Regions from separate parts of the Staphylococcus capitis subsp. capitis genome, predicted to be linked through region 2. Evidence: riboswitches for the same ligand, from Rfam matches in the RefSeq annotation. Region 2 holds a riboswitch; the other holds the start of a gene.
What was found. Region 2 has a riboswitch for FMN ahead of V6C74_RS06525 (ECF transporter S component). Riboswitches for the same ligand answer to the same signal wherever they lie in the genome.
Positions count from the first base shown of each region.

Region 1: another riboswitch for FMN. It lies ahead of ribD (bifunctional diaminohydroxyphosphoribosylaminopyrimidine deaminase/5-amino-6-(5-phosphoribosylamino)uracil reductase RibD); the one in region 2 lies ahead of V6C74_RS06525 (ECF transporter S component).

Region 1 covers NZ_CP145263.1:1,001,838-1,009,470, forward strand. The annotation lists gene V6C74_RS05190 (sigma-70 family RNA polymerase sigma factor) at 1-339, opposite strand, end outside; gene V6C74_RS05195 (hypothetical protein) at 548-766, shown strand; gene V6C74_RS05200 (N-acetylglucosaminidase) at 1,082-1,933, shown strand; gene V6C74_RS05205 (FAD/NAD(P)-binding protein) at 2,247-3,737, shown strand; FMN riboswitch at 3,877-4,013, shown strand; gene ribD (bifunctional diaminohydroxyphosphoribosylaminopyrimidine deaminase/5-amino-6-(5-phosphoribosylamino)uracil reductase RibD) at 4,146-5,195, shown strand; gene ribE (riboflavin synthase) at 5,202-5,834, shown strand; gene ribB (3,4-dihydroxy-2-butanone-4-phosphate synthase) at 5,846-7,027, shown strand; gene ribE (6,7-dimethyl-8-ribityllumazine synthase) at 7,070-7,528, shown strand; gene V6C74_RS05230 (proline dehydrogenase family protein) at 7,595-7,633, opposite strand, start outside.
Region 2 covers NZ_CP145263.1:1,279,164-1,286,796, forward strand. The annotation lists gene V6C74_RS06500 (segregation/condensation protein A) at 93-824, shown strand; gene scpB (SMC-Scp complex subunit ScpB) at 817-1,359, shown strand; gene V6C74_RS06510 (pseudouridine synthase) at 1,352-2,089, shown strand; gene V6C74_RS06515 (response regulator transcription factor) at 2,225-2,950, shown strand; gene V6C74_RS06520 (ATP-binding protein) at 2,934-4,700, shown strand; FMN riboswitch at 5,054-5,203, shown strand; gene V6C74_RS06525 (ECF transporter S component) at 5,266-5,805, shown strand; gene V6C74_RS06530 (ferredoxin) at 5,954-6,202, opposite strand; gene V6C74_RS06535 (helix-turn-helix domain-containing protein) at 6,311-7,273, shown strand; gene V6C74_RS06540 (ATP-dependent DNA helicase RecQ) at 7,260-7,633, shown strand, end outside.

The DNA.
Region 1 (7,633 bases), 280 kb from region 2:
TTCTTGTGGTTTGAGTTGATCAGAGAAGTCTTCTAACACTAAGTTAAAATCATTGAGGAGAATAGTAGAATCATAAGAATTGTGAAAATGGGTATCAAGCGTAATTTGATTGGATCTATTATTTTCTTTCCTAAAATGGTCTATTAAATGATATTTCAATTTCGTGAAGAGATATGTACTTATCGAGGTTGATTTTTGTTCATCGTAATTTAGAGTGAGTTGCCACATTTTAATAAGTAAGAGTTGATAAAATTCATCATAATTATAAGTGATGTGATAGTGATTTAACAAATAATGAATAATTTTATTATAGTTTTTATAAACTTCTTCAAATTCCAAAATATGCACTCCTATTTATGTACATAAATATTATTTCCGGATAAAAAGAAGATAACTTACTTTATAAAAATTATCATTTGCGTAATTTTCCAATAAGGTGTTAAATAGTAAGCATAGACTTATTAAAACTCAAATAAAAAAGCATAAAATTGACATTAAAATGACAATTCAACATAAATAAATTTGGTATGCACTAAGGGAGGTTAATATGGATTACGCACACTTAAATTTAGAGCACTTTTTCGCACGTAACGATGATTTAGATGTAATTAGAGATCGTTCTGATTTCGTCATGATAAATAATTTTACTAATGAAATGAAGTATCGTGATGGTGAAATTGAAGGGACAATTGATTTAAATCAGTATTATTATAAAAATCGTTCACAAGCGGCTAGTTTTATTATGATGGAATATAAAAAGTCTTAATTCATATATTATAAAAATCGAGGTTGCTTATCATCATTTAACGTTTTTTCTCATGATTAATATCCTTATTAATAGAGATTTATTGCTGGTTTTACGTTCTATTATTAGATGTAGACACTCATTTATTCTCGAGTGATAAAAAATGATGAAGAAGTGAAACCTCTATTTTTATTTTTTAGTTTCATTTTTATTACTATTTATTTATGAATTTGTAACATTACCAATATAAAATTGTGAATCTGAATTAATAATGTTAAACTTTATTATCGTAATGAAACTGAATAGTTTAACAACAATGACCTAAGAGGTGTGACTATGATTAAGCACAAAAAGGGCTCTATATTAGCTATTTTAGGATTGCTAATAGTATTTGTTGTTGCTGCTGTTATTTTCTTTTCAATGATTTCTGATCAAATATTCTTTAAACATGTAAAGTCAGAAAAGAAAGTAATTAAAATCGATAAAACTCTAGATAAAGCAGCAAAGAAACAAATACATAACTATACGAGTCAACAGGTATCTAATAAAAATAATGATTCATGGCGTGATGCATCAGATGCTGAAATTAAAACAGCTATGGATAGTAGTGAATTCATTGATAATGATAAACAAAAATATCAATTTTTAGATTTATCAAAATATCAAGGTATAGATAAAAACAGAATTAAACGTATTTTATTTGATAGACCAGTATTATTAGAACATACTGATGACTTTTTAAATGCAGCTAAAGCTAAACATGTTAATGAAGTTTATCTCATCTCTCATGCGCTTTTAGAGACAGGTTCAGCTAAAAGTGAATTGTCTAAAGGTGTAGAAATCGACGGCAAAAAATATTATAACTTTTATGGTGTAGGTGCATTAGACAGTGATCCTGTTAAAACAGGTGCAGAATACGCTAAGAAACATGGTTGGGATACTCCACAGAAAGCTATATATGGTGGTGCTGATTTCATTCACAAACATTTCTTATCTCATGAAGATCAGGACACGCTGTATAGTATGAGATGGAACCCTAAGAATCCTGGTGAACATCAATATGCAACAGATATTAAATGGGCTGAAAGTAATGCAAGCATTATTGCAGATTTCTACAAGAACATGAAGACTGAAGGTAAATACTTTAAATTATATGTATATAAAGATGATAAAGAACATCAAAAATAGAATTTAAAAAGCATCGCTATTTTGAGAATTTTCTCGATAGCGATGCTTTTTTTGTGAGTAGTGCAAAAGTTTATAGAGGGTTTAATTTAAGTTATTTTGCTTTATTTTTACTGGATAACCATGTGAACAGAATGATAAATACAATTAATATTTTTGTTAGTAGTTTCATTATTTCACCTCGACAAAATGATTTTAGCATATCTATATAAGATTAAAAGTAATTAGTAAAGGATATGTTTATAAGGTATATATTTTTTAAGCTTTCACATTAATTGATATAATAACTGAATACATAAATAGAAGGATGATGAATATGCGTGTGGCAATAATCGGTATGGGAACAGCTGGTGTCAGTGTTTTACGACAACTTGTTAAACATGAAGATTTTTCCAAACTTAAAGTGGATGTGTACGACGATGCAAAAAATATGGGGCAAGGTGTACCATTTCAGAATGACAGTAGTGAATTATTAATAAATATGCCCTCAAAAAAAATGAGTTTAAATTTAGATGATGATGAAGAATTTTGGAAATGGTATCAACAACAAACCGAATTTGATTTTCCGAATCCACAGTACTTACCAAGGTTTGTTTTTGGTCATTATATGAAGTCACATCTTTCTCGATACGACCAACAATACGAGAATCTAACAATTATTAATGATAAAGTTCAGGAAATCTTTACTAACTCAAATGTGGATGATACGAAGTTAAAGTATTATGTATGTAGATGTGAAGATGATAAAGAATGGAGAGAATATGATTATTTATTTTTAACGTTTGGTACGTTTAGTTATCACGATCCTTATCATTTGAAAGGTAAAAAAGGATACATCCAAACACCATATCCAACATATAATACATTAGATCATGTAGATGATTCAGATAGGATTGCTATTATAGGTACTGGGTTAGCGAGTTTAGATGCAGTGAGATATGTTGCTGCACATCATCCTAATTTGCCGATAACAATGACAAGTCGTTCAGCCTCTTTACCTAGTGTAAGAGGTAAGATGATAGATATACAATTTACTCATTTAACTAAAGATCATTTTAATGGAATTAAGGAAAATAATTACGGTAATGTACCTCTAGATAAGGCAGTTGCTTTGTTTTTAAAAGAGTGTGAGGATTATGAAATTGATTTTCAAAAATTAGTGAATAGAAGAACTGGTCACCATATTAAAGATTTACAATTTGATTTAAATAATGAAACAGAAATGGGAGTATTTCAAAGTATCATTGAGCATTTGAAAGAGAATTTAGATTGGATTTGGAATAGTTTAAGTTTAAGAGATCAAGAATTATTTAATCAAAAATACTCAAAAATGATTCAATTAAATTCAAACCCTATGCCTCCTAGAACTGCAAAGTTACTTATACAGTTAATTGAAGAAGGATATCTTGAAATAAAGAAAGATTTAGAAGATATTCAACATGACAATAATCAATTTTATTTAAAATTTAATAATGAAGATCAAGAAACTGAATTATTTGATGTAGTGATTAATGCAACAGGATCCAAAACACACCTCGAACAATTAGATGAAGATGATCAATTGATGTTAAATCTTGAAAATCGTCAAATTGTACAAAGACATCCTATGGGTGGCATTCAAATTATTCCTGAAACCAATCAAGTCATTAGTCCAAGATATGGTACGTTGACGAACGTCATTGCCATTGGTCAAATGACAAATGGTGTTAACAAATTACGTAATGGTGTGAAGATGATTGTTGATCAAGTAGTGAATACAGTATCTCACTTATATTTGACGCAAAAAGAAATGGAAAAAAATAGGTAAATTATCGACTAACGGATAAAATTCCACTAATAAATAAAATTTGATTGATGTTATTAAATTGAGTTTTGAAATCAATTATAGTAAGATTTTATTTGTAGTTATTAACTACATCACTCAATTAACCAATAACAATTTCATATAATTCTTTCGGGGCAGGGTGCAATTCCCAACCGGCAGTAAATTAAGCCTGCGACCTGCTAATATTTAATAATATTGGTGGCTGATCTAGTGAGAATCTAGAGCCGACAGTGAAAGTCTGGATGGGAGAAAGAATATAATTACTCGACAAGCAAATTTGTAGGACTATGTCTTATAGTAAACAAATATGCTTATTTAAAGATATATTATTAATCTCCTTATGCCTAATTAAATTGGTGTAAGGTTTTTTTATTTTGTTGAGGTGATAAATTGAGTCGATTTATGAATTATGCCATTCAACTTGCTCAAATGGTTGATGGTCAAACTGGTATAAATCCACCGGTTGGTTCTGTAGTGGTTAAAGATGGTAGAATTGTCGGTCTAGGCGCCCATTTGAAAAAGGGTGATAAACACGCAGAAGTACAAGCATTAGATATGGCGGGAGAAAATGCTAAAGATGCAACTATATACGTTTCTTTAGAACCTTGTACTCATCATGGTTCTACACCACCTTGCGTAAATAAAATTATTGAATTTGGTATTCGTAAGGTTATCTATGCGGTAAAAGACACTACCTTAGCTTCTAAGGGTGATGAAATACTTAAAGAAGCTGGTATTGAAGTTGAATTTCAATTTAATGAGAATGCCGCTGAACTTTATAAAGACTTCTTTACTGCTAAAAGAAATAGCATCCCAGAGTTAACTGTTAAAGTTTCATCTAGTTTAGATGGCAAACAAGCTACTGATTCTGATGAGAGTAAATGGATAACTAATAAAGAAGTTAAAGAAGATGTTTATAAGTTGCGTCACGAGCATGATGCTGTATTAACAGGTAGAAAAACGATAGACGCTGATGATCCATTGTATACGACTAGAGTTCAGGATGGTAAGCATCCAATTAGAGTTATTCTATCAAAGTCAGGACAAATTGATTTTGAGCAACAGCTATTTGCAGATACTGCTTCACCTATTTGGATTTATACTGAAAATGAAAATTTAAAAAATCAAAGTAATGATAAACATATAGAAATTATTTGTTTAGAAAAATGCGATAGTACAGCTATATTAAAAGATTTATATCAAAGAGGTATTGGAAAACTGCTAGTCGAGGCAGGTCCAAATGTTACTTCACAATTTCTCCAATCTCATCATTTAGATGAACTCATTCTTTATTTAGCCCCGAAATTAATAGGTGGTTCAGGTAAACATCAATTTTACAAAACTGATCAAGTCATTGATTTACCTGAAGCAACTCAATTTGAAATTGTTTATTCCAAGTTAATTAATCAAAATTTAAAATTGAAACTACGAAAGAAGTGAATGCCTATGTTTACAGGTATCGTTGAAGAAATTGGTACCGTTCAACACGTGCGTTCTGAGAAATCAGTGAGAACTTTAGAAATTAAAGCGAATCGCATTCTTGAAGATATGCATATCGGTGATTCTATAAGTGTGAACGGCGCATGTTTAACGGTGATTGATTTTAATGATACAGCTTTCTCAGTCCAAGTGATTAAAGGTACTGAAAATAAGACCTACCTAGCCGATTTACAACGTCAGGCTGAAGTAAATCTTGAGAGAGCGATGAGTGGTAATGGCAGATTCGGTGGACATTTTGTTCTTGGACATGTTGATGAACTTGGAACGATTTCTAAAGTTAATGAATCAGCTAACTCAAAAATAATTTCAATCAAAACTTCAAAAAATGTTTTAAATCAAATGGTACAACAAGGTTCTATCACTGTTGATGGCGTAAGTTTAACAGTCTTTGATCTTCATGAAACCACATTTGATATTCATCTTATTCCAGAGACGCGTAAGTCTACAATTTTATCAGATAAAAAAGTGGGCGATGCAGTTCACTTAGAAACAGATGTACTTTTTAAATATGTGGAAAATATCATGAATCATCAAAAATCTGAACTAACAGAAGATAAATTACGTGCATTTGGTTTTTAGGAGGAATTTATATGCAATTTGATACAGTTGAGTTAGCTATTGAAGCATTGCGAAAAGGTGAAAGTATCATTGTAGTAGACGATGAAGACAGAGAAAATGAAGGTGACCTTATCGCAGTTACTGAATGGATGGCTGACGATACGATTAATTTTATGGCAAAAGAAGGACGTGGTCTCATATGTGCACCTTTAGATACTTCAATTGCTAAAAGGTTAGAGCTAAATGCTATGGAACCGCATAATACTGATGCTTATGGTACACATTTCACCGTGAGTGTAGATCATAAAAATACGACTACAGGTATTAGTGCCTATGAGAGAACAATGACAGCAAGAGCGCTTATAGATCATCATGCTAATGCCGAAGACTTCAATCGCCCAGGTCATTTATTCCCATTAATTGCTAAAGATAATGGTGTACTAGAACGTAATGGTCACACAGAAGCGGCTGTAGACTTAGCAAAATTAACTGGAGCTAAACCAGCAGGTGTGATATGTGAAATTATGAATGGTGATGGAACAATGGCTAGAGGTGAAGACTTACAGAGTTTCAAGGAACGCCATAACTTAAAAATGATTACGATTGAAAGTTTAATTGAATATCGTAAGCAATCTGAGTCACATGTGAAGTTAAATGCTAAAGTTAATATGCCGACAGATTATGGAAAATTTGATATGTACGGTTTTACAACTGACTTAAGTGATGAAGAAATTGTAGTGATTGCTAAAGGATCAATTCGTTCAAATGAAAATGTTCGTATACACTCTTCATGTCTAACGGGTGATATATTCCACAGTCAAAGATGTGATTGTGGTGCTCAACTTGAAGCATCAATGAAATACATCGATGAACACGGTGGTATGATTATATATCTACCACAAGAAGGACGAGGTATAGGATTGATGAATAAATTACGAGCTTATGAATTGATTGAAAAAGGTTATGATACCGTGACTGCAAACCTCGCTTTAGGATTTGATGAAGATTTAAGAGATTATAATATAGCTGCTCAAATTTTAAAATATTTTAACGTTGAAAAAGTTAACTTATTAAGTAATAATCCTAAAAAATTTGAAGGATTAAAAGAGTATGGTATTAACATTGAAGATAGAATTGAATTAATTGTTCCCGAGACTGCATATAATCATAAATATATGGAAACGAAAAAGTCGAAAATGGGTCACTTAATTTAATTATGAATTGAGTATGTAAACACATTAAGGAGGACATAAAATATGAATTTTGAAGGTAAATTAGTAGGTAAAAATTTAAAAGTTGCAATTGTAGTAAGCAGATTTAATGATTTTATTACAGGTCGTTTATTAGAAGGCGCGAAAGATACATTAATTCGTCATGAGGTCGAAGAAGAGCAAATTGATGTTGCATATGTACCGGGTGCTTTTGAAATTCCATTAGTTGCTAAGAAATTAGCTCGAAAAGGTGACTATGATGCAGTAATTACACTTGGATGTGTTATCAGAGGGGCTACTTCTCATTATGATTACGTTTGTAATGAAGTTGCAAAAGGTGTTTCTAAGGCAAATGAAGTATCAGAGGTACCAGTTATTTTTGGTATTTTAACAACCGAAAGTATTGAACAAGCTGTTGAGAGAGCGGGTACAAAAGCAGGGAACAAAGGTTCTGAAGCAGCAGTAAGCGCAATTGAAATGGCTAACCTAATCAAACAAATATAGACAAAGCAAAGCGATACGGAGAAGTGATAATGGTGCGCAGTTTACTTCTCCGTGTCGTTTGGTTTGTTACCTCTTGAGTAGTTTGGTTGCTATGGCTAGGGTAGA
Region 2 (7,633 bases):
TCCACCCAAAATTTAAAAGTTATATGTATTCATGTTATAATATTTGTGTGAAATATGCACTAAAGATGCAACACGAGATTGAGGTAGATAGGATGTATGAAGTAAAACTAGATGCGTTTAACGGACCATTAGACTTGTTATTGCATTTAATACAGAAATTTGAAATAGATATTTATGATATTCCCATGAAAGCTTTAACTGAGCAATATATGCAATATGTTCATGCGATGAATCAACTTGAAATTAATATTGCTAGTGAATATTTAGTCATGGCTTCTGAACTTTTAATGATTAAAAGTAAATTATTGCTACCTCAAACGAGTGTAGAAGATGACATTGAAGAAGATCCCCGTGAAGATTTAGTAGGGCGTTTAATCGAATATCAAAACTATAAAGAATATACTGAAATACTTAATGATATGAAAGATCAACGAGAACTTTATTATACGAAGTATCCTACTGATTTATCATATTTGGAAACTGATGAATCATGGGATCCAAATCAGACTATAGATTTAACAGAACTCATCGTTGCTTATCAAAGAGTTAAAAATAGAGTAGAACTCAATACTCCTAAATCTGTAGAAATTAAAAAAGAGACATTTACAATTCAACAAGCAACCGAACAAGTTACAAATCGTCTAAAAGAGCACGAATCATTTAATTTCTTTAGTTTATTTACTTTCCACGAACCAGTAGAACAAGTAGTAACACATTTTCTAGCTATATTAGAAATGTCTAAATCTGGTATCGTCAATATTAATCAAAACAATCAATTTGAGGACATCGATATTATTAGAGGAGTGAATTACAACATTGGATAACCAAGGAATATTAGAGGCTTTATTATATACTTCTGGTGATGAAGGATTAGAGCAGAAGCAATTATTGGAAATTTTGGAGTTGAATGAAAATGAACTCGACCAGTTAATCGATACCTATCAATCTCCTGGTTTGGTTATCCAAAAATTTGGTACAACATATGTTTTAACAACGAAAAAAGACGCATCGTCTTATATTGAACAGCTTATTGAACAAAAATCTAAAATGAAGTTATCTCAGGCAGCTATGGAGACACTTTCTATTATCGCTTATAATCAACCACTCACTCGTAGCGATATAGAAATGATAAGAGGGATAAATTCCGATGGCGCTGTTAAAACACTTATAGCTAGAGGTTTAGTAGAAGCTAAAGAGGTCGATCATTCTAGAAGTCATCATTTAATAACTACCGATTTATTTTTAAATGTATTTGGTATAGAAAGTCTTGAGTCATTACCAACGACTGAAGAGGATGATGCTGAAATGGATGAATTCTTTAGTAATTTAGTTAATCAAAAAGGAGATTCAAATGAGTAAAGAATTAGAGAGACTACAAAAAAGAATTGCGAATAGTGGTTATACATCACGACGCAAAGCTGAAACACTCATAACCGAAGGAAAAGTCAAAGTAAATGGACAAGTTGTGACTGAATTAGGAACAAAAGTGTCTCACTCAGACACAGTTGAAGTAGAGGGCATTAAAATAGAACAAGAAGATAAAATGTATATCTTATTTTATAAACCTACTCAAGTTATTACGAGTGTATCTGATGATCGTGGTCGTAAAGTTGTGACAGATTATTTTGAAGATATTGAAACTCGTATATATCCAGTTGGACGTTTAGATTATGATACATCAGGTGTTTTATTGTTAACAAACGACGGAGAATTCACTAACTTAATGACTCATCCACGTTATCACATTAAAAAGAAATATGTTGCTAAATTAAAAGGCTATTTAATGAGAGAACAAGTTAAAGAATTAGAACAAGGCATTGAATTAGAAGATGGTTTTACTCAACCGGCTCAAGTAAAAATAAAAAGACAAGATAAAGAGAAAAACACTACATTAGTCGAAATTACTATTAGTGAAGGTAGAAATCGTCAAGTGCGCCGTATGTTTGAATATTTTGGTCATGAAGTGAATAAATTAACACGTATTCAATTTGGTCCTTTAGACTTGAAAGGTTTAAATGCCGGAGAAGGTCGTGTGTTGACCCCTCATGAGGTGAAAACGTTAAGACATTTAGCAGAAAATGGTAAATAAACACAAAAAATATGTTTTTACCAATAATATTGAGATTTTTTTCACATAGTTTTAACTATCAGTCACTTAATATGTTCAACCTGTGCTATAATAACAAATGAATTTGAACAGCATGTGTAGGAGGTAAAAAGTAATATGGCTAACGAAATTTTAATCGTTGATGATGAAGACAGAATCAGAAGATTGCTTAAATTATACTTAGAAAGAGAATCTTTTGAAATCCATGAAGCTAGTGATGGTAAGGAAGCTTATCAGCTTGCGATGGATAATAACTATGCGTGCATTCTTTTAGATTTAATGCTACCAGAAATGGATGGTATAGAAGTCGCATCTAAACTAAGAGAACACAAAGATACACCTATTATTATGCTTACGGCAAAAGGAGAAGAAACTAACCGAGTTGAAGGATTTGAATCCGGTGCCGATGACTATATTGTTAAGCCTTTTTCACCTAGAGAAGTTGTATTAAGAGTTAAAGCTTTATTAAGACGTACTCAATCTGCAAACTCAGAACAAAGCGAACCACATGCACGTGATATTATTGAATTCAATCATTTAGTGATTGATAATGATGCACATAGAGTACTTGCAGATAACGAGCAAGTGAATTTAACACCTAAAGAATATGAATTACTCATATATCTAGCTAAGACACCTAATAAGGTGTTCGATCGTGAACAATTACTTAAAGATGTATGGCATTATGAATTTTATGGCGACTTGCGAACAGTAGATACACATGTAAAACGTTTAAGAGAGAAATTAAATCGTGTATCTAACGATGCAGCTCAAATGATTCAAACTGTTTGGGGTGTAGGCTATAAGTTCGAGGTCAAAGCCAGTGATGAACCGACTAAATAGCGTAGTTATAAAACTGTGGTTAACTATTATTTTAATAGTAGCGACAGTTTTAATTTTATTAAGTGTATCCTTAATTACCTTTATTCAATATTATTTTACGCAAGAAACTGAAAATTCTATTAAAGAAGATGCCAAAAGAATTAGTTCACTCGTTGAGAAATCTCACAATAAATCACTTGCTATTCAAAACAGTCAAAAACTTGTAGATGGCCCTGGTGGTTTAATCATTATGAATAATTTTAATGATAAACCACACGCATCATATAATAATACGAAAACTCAAATGCTCAATGAAATTAAAAAGAGCCCTAAATTTAAAAGAGTCTTCAATAACGGCGAATTTGAAACTCAAAACGTCACAATTAAAAATAACGGTAATACACAATCATATATACTATTAGGTTATCCAATGAAACCACAAGAAGATGCTAGTAGTAAGCATAGTGGCGTGTTTATTTATAAAGACTTAAAATCTATTGAAGATACAAATAATGCTATAACTATTATCATTTTGATTACTGCAATTATATTTATAGCAGCTAGTACAGTATTTGCATTCTTCTTATCGAACAGAATTACGAAACCCTTGAGACAATTAAAGACACAAGCACAAAAAGTTTCTGAAGGTGATTATAGTCAAATATCTTCCGTATCTACTAAAGATGAAATTGGCGACTTATCAAGAGCTTTCAATAATATGAATTACGAGATTCAAGAACATATTGACGCTTTATCATCATCTAAAAGTATTCGTGACAGTTTATTAAACTCCATGGTCGAAGGTGTATTAGGTATAAACGATCAAAGAGTCGTTATCTTTTCTAACAAAATGGCTGATGATATCATCCATTTTATTGATGATTTTTCAAAAGAATCAATCGAACAACAAATCGAAAAAACGTTTGAATCCAAAGGAACTGAATTTCTCGAAATAGAAATTAGTACGCGTTATTACGTCTTTATCACAAGTTATATCAATCGTATTCAGCCGAATGGCAGAAGTGGTATTGTAGTGATTATTCGTGATATGACAAATGAACATAATTTAGATCAAATGAAAAAAGACTTTATCGCTAATGTATCCCATGAATTACGCACACCCATTTCCTTATTACAAGGTTATACAGAATCAATTGTTGATGGTATAGTCACTGAACCAGATGAAATTCGTGATTCGCTAGGTGTTGTATTAGATGAATCTAAGCGATTAAATCGTCTAGTTAATGAATTATTAAATGTTGCACGAATGGATGCTGAAGGTCTATCGGTTGAGAAAGAAGTACAACCAATAAAAAATCTTTTAGATAAAATGAAAGCTAAATACCGTATGCAAGCAGACGATTTAGGATTAACGATGGAATTTAACTCTGGCAATGATCATCTTCTATGGGATTATGACATGGATCGAATGGATCAAGTTTTAACTAATCTCATTGATAATGCATCAAGATATACACAACCAGGTGACACAATTGCAGTAACTGCAAGTAAAGATGAGCAATATAATATTTTATATATTAGCGATACAGGTACAGGTATTGCTCCAGAACATTTACAACAAGTGTTTGACCGCTTCTATAAAGTGGATGCCTCACGTAAACGTGGTAAGCAGGGAACTGGTTTAGGTCTCTTTATTTGTAAGATGATTATTGAAGAGCATGGTGGACAAATTGATGTAAAAAGTGAGCTCGGTAAAGGTACCACATTTATAATTAAGCTCCCTCAACCTAAAAATAATGAAGCAGAGTAAACAAAATTTTAAAATACGAATTCGATGTGCATCTCATTAAGTTGGAGATATACTCTAACTTTTGGGGTGCATTTTTGTGTTTCTAATATACTCTAACTTTTGGGGTGCATTTTTGTGTTTCTAATATGTTCTAACTTCACATCAATGATAAAGTTTCATCTTTGGTTTATAGAAAATTAGGTCAATTGAATGATTTGATGAAAGGAATCACTTTTATATTGATCGAATATCTTTTTGATAATAAATAACTAAGTACTTTATACTAACGATTTTATTTTTTAATAAGAAAGCAGAGTCATTGAGTTTATCACCTTTATCGTGTAATATAAAAATTAAATAAAAACATTATCATTATTCATCTTCGGGGCCGGGTGCAATTCCCAACCGGCAGTAAATTTAAGCCTGCGACGAAATAATTCGATAACACACGTAGTTGTCATATTATTTCTTGATTCAGTGAGATTCTGAAGCCGACAGTATAGTCTGGATGGGAGAAGATGGAGGTTTTTTGTTGTGCAAATTTCCTCCTTTTCTAAGCAAGATGAATGGAAGGAGAAAATTAAATATGCAACAAAATAAACGTCTTATAACTATAAGTATGTTAAGTGCGGTTGCGTTTGTATTAACATTTATAAAGTTTCCGCTACCATTCTTACCACCATACTTAACGTTAGATTTTAGTGATGTGCCAACGTTACTTGCTACTTTTTTATTAGGTCCCATTGCAGGTATTATTGTCGCATTCATTAAAAATATCTTAAACTTTTTATTTAACATGGGAGATCCTGTTGGGCCTGTAGCAAACTTTTTAGCCGGGGCAAGTTTCTTATTATCAGCTTATTATGTATATAAAAACAAACCCTCAACACGCACTTTAATTTATGGTCTAATAGTTGGTACGATTGTTATGACTATTGTACTTAGTATCTTAAATTACTTTGTATTACTTCCATTATATGGAATGATATTTAATTTAGGAGATGTCGTTAAAAATCTTAAAATTGTAATTGTTTCCGGTGTAATACCGTTTAATATTATCAAAGGTATCATCATTTCAATTATCTTTGTTTTACTATATAAAAGACTAAAAAATATTTTAAAATAAATAAATGCTCTTGATACTAAGTTATCTCAAAATATCTTAGTATCAAGAGCGTTTTTGATATCATTCTTAAATAAAAATGAGGCAAGTAGTAATCAAAAATAAAAACTCGAATTCCTAACAATTATAATTAAGAATTCGAGTCAATTTATTATTCAAATTTAAGCGCGTCACCATCAAATGGTTCGTCTTCAATTTTAATTGAATCAGTAGGACAACCTTCTAGTGCATCTTCCATATCTTCGTATAACTCTTCAGGCACTTCTGCAGTACCTTGGTTATCATCAAGGATTACGAAAGCAATACCTTCGTCGTCGTAATCATAAATATCTGGAGCTGCTGCACCACATGCACCGCATGCTATACAAGTATCCATATCAACGATTGTATATTTAGCCATTTTCATTCGCCTCCTTTGATAAAAATGCTACACTAGTATTACTAATACAATTGTAGACATCGACATTTTTCATTTCAATATATTCGTTTTATAGAGTGAGGGTTTAATTTGTACGATATATTATCTTATGCTATTGATCATGCATTTAACTACAAAACAAATAAAAGTATTTATAATATTTTAATAGGCAAGAAGTCTCATCAAACTTTTTTTGACGCTTCGAGCCAACAACTTTTGTCATTATATCATAGTTTACCCAATTTAAAATATCCTACTTTTGAGCGATTTATACTACAAAAGGATGATTTTAATCATGAATTAGATATCAAAACGCATCCTCGATATACATATGATAGTTTAACCCGAACATTTAGTTGTATACAACTACTTATCCAAACATTATCGAATACTCGCAAAGATTCTTTTAAATTTATTCCAGTAGTTCAAAATACTTACGTACAACAGAAAGTGAAACAGCTATATAATCATATCAAACTCTCTCAATTGGAAGCGTCATTTATATCAGAAATATATTCACTATTCGACGCAATAGAACGTCGCAATAATAAGAATGTGCTACATTACTATCTACAAGGGTATGAGGAACCTATGTATACTCGTCAGCAAATTAGTTTGATAGAGGATATAAAGCAATCTGAACTATTTGAATTAGAGATGAATCAACTGATAGATTTATTAGATGAGATTGAAGACGAATCTAATTATCCTATACTATCTCACACAATTATCTTACCTCAGTTGTTAAATCAAACTTTTCTAAGTTATCAAAAATTACTACACGGTATGAATATGAACGAAATAGCAGAACATCAAAACGTTAAAATAAATACTATTGAAGATCATATATTGGAAATATTTATTAAAGGTTATCAGAATGATTACAACACTTATGTCAATCAAAAACAAATTGATCAATTTATTCAATATTATGATCATCACATAGGCCTAAGATTAAGAGAATACAAACAAGCATTTGAAGACTTAACTTATTTTCAAATAAAATTAATCATCGTAGGTATTGAGCGAGGTGACTTACGTGTTAGAAGATAAACTTAAAGAATGGTTTGGATTTGAGACTTTCAAACGTGGCCAAAAGGAGATTATTGAAAGCATATTAGCAGGTAAACACACCTTAGGTATTTTACCTACAGGAAGCGGGAAAAGTTTATGTTACCAACTTCCTACATATTTAATTGAGAAACCAACGTTAGTCATATCACCGTTAATTTCTTTAATGGATGATCAAGTGATGCAAATGAAACTTAATGGTGAATCTCACGTCTCATATATACATTCAGGTATGGATGAAATCGAAAAGAGAAACCATATTAATCAAATTTCACAAAGTCGATTCATTTATTTAAGTCCCGAATTTTTATTACAGCCACAGAATTTCAAGTTAATATCACA